2 regions of the Paenibacillus kyungheensis genome follow, and region 2 is predicted to be linked to the other one. Evidence: predicted binding sites of a transcription regulator. Region 2 holds the regulator's gene; the other holds the start of a gene.
What was found. The regulator NrdR, encoded in region 2, represses ribonucleotide reductase genes. The targets are predictions, from matches to a motif close to AACACNATATATNGTGTT.
Positions count from the first base shown of each region.

Region 1 (3,437 bases), 670 kb from region 2:
TTGTAATCATCATAAGCAAATCCATATGCTAAGCGATTGATACTGTGATCATGCCAGAACTTCGCGTAGTAATTAGCAGGTGCAGCTTTGTAATATTGAGCAGGATTGTTCCAATTGGCTTGGTTGTCATACACATGTCGATTGATCGCTGAACATGTACCTGAATCCTCTGCCAGTCGACCATTACACAGTAGGATCTCCTGCGTGCTGTAATTGCTGTATCCAGCAAAATAATTAGCTTGCGTACCATTTACCCCGAATGCGCCATGAATCGGTGCTACGATACGATATGGAGCTTGTACATCGGCAAGAGATTGGAAGGTAGCCGGAACTTCACTCCGATACTTACTAAATAGACCTGCACGTGTCTCGGATTCCAATTCGCCTACCGTCTGATCATAATTACCTGCACGATTGACAAGGCGGTGTTGTAAAGGAAATCCAAAACCATCTACACGAGTAGTATTTCCATGATATCCTGTACCGTCTACAGTAAATTCAACAAAGTCGAAATAGATATTACGGTTCGGATCAGCCGTATTATTAATATCAGGTCCTGCGAATCCATCATCATATGTTTTGATATAACATGGAGAGCCTACACAGATAAACATCCGCCCGGAATCAATTTTGGGCATACTCACCCAATTGATCTGACTGATCGTGCTATAAATGTTAGCGTAATTCACTCCGTTCTTGGTTAAATGCCCTGTCGCATTGTTAAGAGCCGTCGAGATCGGTTTCAATTGACCATTGTTATCAAGATAACTCCATTGCTTGGTGGCAGGATTAATTCCTAGAATCCCCCAATAGATCTGATTGTCGGCATAAGCACCTTTGGTACCATTTAATAATTTGAAAGATAATGCTCCATTCCCTGTAGCGCTTGGTATAGATGACGCTGGGATACTGTAGATCGAATTGTCACCTGTTCCAGGATTGGGAGGTGGGGTTGAGCCTGTTGTGACTGTATAGCTAAATTTCGATGTGTCATAAGCGGCTGTTCCATTATTGTACGTAAATGAATATTGGATCACCTGACCTGATGATACACTGGCGACATTTTGTACATAACGTTTAGATCCACTGTCATACGTCATTCGTAGATTTTGCAGATTACCCGAGTTCACCGAGTAGTGCACATCGACCCAGGAAGTATTTACGTTGGAAGAGAACCAGATAGTGGCTGTCGTCCCGGATGTAGTAACCCCTTGAGTATAATCTGCTGCTGATACCGAAGATGATGCTGGTGGAAAAAGACTGCTGACAAGAACAAGCATAGATAAAAGCAAGAAGTAACCCATTTTCTTCATACACATATCCTCCTATTCAAATTGTATGCGATTCCACGTTCGCTTTTAATTATTTCAATATATGGTAATAAATACAATACAAAAAGCATGTGTAATTCTCCTGTGTATTTCTATGCTAAGATTTCTTAAATTAAAGAAATTTTTATTTGCTTTTTTGTTCAATAACAGCTAAAGTTTTATACTTGAGCGTCTAAATAGACCGGAATTTATGTTCATTTTAGAGTGAATTTATGTTCACTGCATAATCTGGAAATGTTCGGCAAAAGTTAAACGATATGTACTATATCTAGTATGTCAAGAAAATTATTTTTTTATAAATGATTATCGCGATGTATGTAAAATACGTGTTCAAAGAAGTGCCCGTTTTACTTGATATTTTGAAAAAATAGACCGTTTTTAAGGCATGTTTGGGCCAAGATGTAGACCTTCAGTTCCTATTGACAACACTATATATAGCGTATATCTTTGATAAAGCCTTCTATATATTGCGGTTACGATGTTTGAGCAGGTAATATATAGGTTATAGCTAATTATACGCGCTAGAGTAGATAACACTTATATGATATTAGATCATTGTTATCTGTATTTATATAGTGATTGAACGGATGAACAGTACTACATATTGAACCGAGAAGGAGATGTCACAACCATGCTAATTGCTTATGATTCCAAAACAGGCAATGTAAAACGATTTATCAACAAATTAAAATTACCTGCTGTACAAGCTGTACAGATTGATGAGGCGCTGACGTTGGATGAACCTTTTGTACTGGTAACGTACACAACTGGATTTGGTCAGATTCCTGATAAGGTAGTTCATTTTTTGGAGAGAAATCACAATCGCCTGATCGGAGTTGCAGCAAGTGGCAATCGCAATTGGGGAGACAAATTCGCTCGGAGTGCTGATCTAATCTCAGAACGTTATAATGTACCGGTTGTGTACAAGTTCGAATTAGCAGGTACAACAGGAGACGCACAACGATTTCAACAGGAGGTAGATAAAATTGCGGCATATTGAATTGAACAACTTACTGATGCAACGGGACGAGAGTGGATTTTTCCGTTTGGATAAAGATAAAGAAGCAGTTGTAGAATATATGGAAGAGGTAGCTCGTAAAAGTATCAACTTCCCGGACACCAAAACGAAAGTACGTTATATGATCGATAACGATTATTATGAAGATATGTACAAAAACTATACTTCTCAAGATGTAGAAGAAGTATATGCGATTACACACAGTTATGATTTCCAATTTCCATCTTATATGGCGGCTTCCAAGTTCTACACAGATTATGCAGTGAAAACGAATGACCGTAGTCAATACTTGGAACATTATGCGGATCGTGTCGCAGTCGTGGCGCTTCACTTGGGACGCGGGGATGCGGATAATGCCAAAACTCTTGCCAAATCCATGATGGAACAACGTCTACAACCAGCAACACCAACATTTTTGAATGCAGGTAAAAGTCGTCGTGGTGAAATGGTTTCTTGTTTCTTGTTAGAAATGGATGACTCTTTGAACTCGATTAACCATGTACTGAACACTTGTATGCAATTATCCAAAATTGGTGGCGGTGTAGCGGTTAACTTGTCCAAACTTCGTGGACGCGGTGAGCCGATCAAAGGTGTTGAAGGTGCAGCAAAAGGAATTATGCCTGTATTAAAACTGATGGAAGATGCTTTCTCCTATGCAGATCAAATGGGTCAACGTAAAGGTTCTGGGGCAGCGTATTACAACATTTTCGGCTGGGACGTTATGGAGTTCTTGGATAGCAAAAAAATCAATGCAGATGAGCGTACACGCCTCAAAACATTGTCAATCGGTCTTGTTGTACCGAATCGCTTTTACCAATTAGCAGCAGATAATGAACTATTGCATGTATTCGCACCTTATAGTGTATACAAAGCGTATGGTAAATATCTGGATGATCTAGATATCGATGAAATGTACGATACATTGCTTGCTGATGATCGTGTCAAAAAGAAAGCAATCATGAGTGCTCGTGATATGCTAACCAAAATCGCAAGTGTACAATTAGAATCCGGTTATCCGTATATTATGAACAAAAGTAATGCGAATAACGGTCATGCACTAAAAGATATCGGATCGATTCGTATGTCTA
Region 1 covers NZ_CP117416.1:1,015,893-1,019,329, forward strand. Annotated here, with positions in the region: gene PQ456_RS04470 (glycoside hydrolase family 64 protein) at 1-1,313, opposite strand, end outside; gene nrdI (class Ib ribonucleoside-diphosphate reductase assembly flavoprotein NrdI) at 1,963-2,331, shown strand; gene nrdE (class 1b ribonucleoside-diphosphate reductase subunit alpha) at 2,318-3,437, shown strand, end outside.
Region 1: a site for NrdR is predicted at 1,756-1,773, ahead of nrdI (class Ib ribonucleoside-diphosphate reductase assembly flavoprotein NrdI). Genes of this name have one in related genera too.

Region 2 (3,437 bases):
AGAATTGATTGCTTTTCAGACCGTCATGCAAGAAGGTACTTTTGCTAGAGCAGCCGAAAAGCTGAATTATGCTCAATCAACAATTACTAACCAGATCAAACGATTAGAAAAAGAATTAGGATTGACTTTGTTTTATCGTAATTGGGAAGCGACCTTAACACCTGCCGGGCAACGATTTGCTGAACAGGTCGATCAATTAATCCATCACTGGCGGTATGTTGGTGATATAGCCAAGCAATTGAATGAAGAAGAAATAGGTACTTTACGGATCGGTGTCACAGAGACATGGGCAGATCGTTATTTGCCAGCTATTTTATATCAATTTCGGCAATATCGACCCAAAATCACTTATGAGATTACTGTGGGTAATTCGGATTTTTTGCAAGAGTGTCTACAGCAGGAGAAAATATCGTTAGCTTTATGTGCAGATTCGGAGTCGTCTCACGATTATGTATTTGAACCTTTACAACAAGAATCAATCTCGCTGATTATACCGGCTAATCATGTATTGGCGAATACCCAAGCAGTGACTATCGACGAGTTATTATCACATTTGTTGATTATCGGACAATCGTCGTGCAAGTATCGCTTTCAGGTGGAAAAAGCTTTTAGAACGTATGAGCAAGAACCGTTATTTTACACAATTAATCAACTTTCTTTAATTCCGCTTTATGCTGAACAATTAAATGGGATCGGGATTGTACCGTCTTCTTTGAGTGTAGATGATACGTATACTGTTTTACCTTTCCCTTCTGTAGATCACCATTTGCAGATTGGCATTTTACAACCCCGGCGTATCAAATATAACAGCGGTATGCAGCAACTGTTTGTAGAAGAAGTTCGGAAGTATTTTAAAAATCTCCGTGAATAGTAAGCTTCAATTCGATATGGATTCAATCATAAATATTCGTTGCTTCCATGCTCCCATATCGCAATCGCCATGTATAAATATGGGATCACAAGAATATGCAATATGCCAAAAAGAGCACTCTACTTGTTACTGTAGAAGTGCTCTTTTTTTGAAATATACAATAGACGTTCATACCTTTATTAGCAATCTTAATGCGATCTAACAGGAATTAGCTATTTGAGCTATCGCTCTCGTCTTCTTTTGACAGCAGACCTTTGAGTTCTTTCATAAACATATTAATATCTTTAAATTGACGATATACCGAAGCAAACCGCACATAAGCTACTTCATCGACAGGATACAACTGTTCCATGACTAATTCGCCTACAGCACGACTTTCCACTTCTGCCATCGCTGTAGTATGTAGACTTTTTTCCACTTCAGAGACGATCATATCCAGTTGATCTACCGATACCGGACGTTTCTCACAAGCGCGAATCAGACCGCGCAGGATTTTGTCGCGACTAAATTCTTCACGACTTCCATCTTTTTTGATCACAATTAGCGGTGTTTCTTCCACCATCTCGAACGTCGTAAAACGGCGATTGCAACTTTCACACTCACGTCTACGACGAATCGATTTATTATCATTGGCTGGACGGGAATCCAGCACCTTGGTTCCATTGTGACTGCAATATGGACATTTCATTGCTCACGTCACTTCCTTTCTCGCCAACCGTTCATTCGGACATCATTTCAGTTAAGTTCATGCATATATATTCAGGATGTGAGTAAATATGAGTTACAGAATCCAACATAGTGCTTGTTCGATCTAAAAGGCATCGTATAATTCAGTATACTGCTTATAATAATATAATACACGTTGGACATAATGTCTCGTTTCCCCGAAAGGAATATCTTTGACATCTTCTAATGTACCGTCCCATTTGCCGGAACTTAGCCATGATTTTACATTACCAGGACCCGCATTATAGGCAGCAATTACAGCAATTTTGTTACCGCCGAACTGACGATTAAGCTGTCTAAGATACCATGTACCAATCTGAATATTCGGATCGATCTCATGCTTGACCGTTTCCAGTGACATGTTGTCCAAGTGCGCTTGCTCCATAATCCATTGCGCCGTATTCGGCATCAGTTGCATAATACCGAGTGCGCCTTTTTTGGATTCCATACTGGGCTTAAAGTTAGTCTCGACTCGAATAATAGAAGCGACTAGAAAAGGATCGACTTCATAAGCAGAAGCATGCGCACGAATCTCTTCTTTATACTCTATCGGATAAATCCATCCTAGCCAGCGACTATTGAAAAAAACCACAATCACAACAAGCACGAATAGCGGTAAAAGAAATCGTTTACGAACCAATTTCTTCATGAAAGACCTTTACTCTGCCAGAACTGTTCCAATTGAGCATACGTGTCCTCAAGGGTACCGCTATTATCAATTACAATGTCAGCTACTTTTTTCTTTTGCTCAATATCCATCTGAGCGTTAATCCGTTTCCAGGCTTGTTCTTCAGTAAGTCCATCACGTGAGATCAGACGCTGTAATTGAACAGGCTGAGGCACATATACGACCATAATCTGATCAAACGTATAGACCCCTTTGGCTTCCAACAACAGCGGAATATCTGCTACAACCAGTGTATCTGGATACTGCTGTTCTAACTCTACCGTACGTGTCTGAATCAATTCACGAATCGCTGGATGGGTAATATCTTCAAGCGACTTCCGTTCTTCTGGATGGGTGAAGATATGTTCCCCTAACTTTTTGCGATTCAGTGTTCCGTCTGCTTGCAACATGTCTGCGCCAAAGCGTTCTACCACTTGAGACAGCACAGGATGATTCGGCATCATCACTTCCCGCGCAATCAGATCCGCATCAATCAGCTTGGCTCCTTTGGATGATAACCATGCCGAGACAGAACTTTTACCTGTGGCGATTCCTCCGGTTAACCCGATATTCATGATATCACCTCAATGTTTCTGACGAGTAGGTAGCGGCTGACACACCGGACAAAAGTGTGTTCCTCTTCCGCCGACAACCGTCTTCTCGACAAGTGTTCCGCATTCATAACAAGGTTCTGCTTTACGACCGTAAATACGTAGACTGTGCTGGAACATGCCCATTTCGCCTTGACCATTTACATAGGACTTGATCGAAGATCCCCCTGCTTCTACAGCATCCGCAAGTGTGGATACTATCGCTTCATGCAGACGGGTTAATTGCTCTGCTGACAATGTATTAGCAATCTGCTCTGGATGAATCCCCGAACGAAACAACGCTTCATCGACATAAATATTTCCGATCCCTACCACATACTTCTGATTGAGCAATACAGGCTTAATCATCGTACGGCGCTTGCTCATCATATGGATAAATTGCTCTGCTGTAAATTCCGGTGCAAGAGGTTCAAGCCCCAGATGCATCAGTGGCTTCGACTGCAAATCTTCATCTTTTTTGAACAAATGCATTGTACCGAATTGACGAACATCTTTATACCGAAGTTCAGTACCATCTGTAAAATGAAAAATCACATGAGTATGCTTCTCAACAGGTTCATCC
Region 2 covers NZ_CP117416.1:1,686,931-1,690,367, reverse strand. Annotated here, with positions in the region: gene PQ456_RS07380 (LysR family transcriptional regulator) at 1-871, shown strand, start outside; gene nrdR (transcriptional regulator NrdR) at 1,080-1,559, opposite strand; gene PQ456_RS07370 (lytic transglycosylase domain-containing protein) at 1,683-2,246, opposite strand; gene coaE (dephospho-CoA kinase) at 2,243-2,839, opposite strand; gene mutM (DNA-formamidopyrimidine glycosylase) at 2,849-3,437, opposite strand, start outside.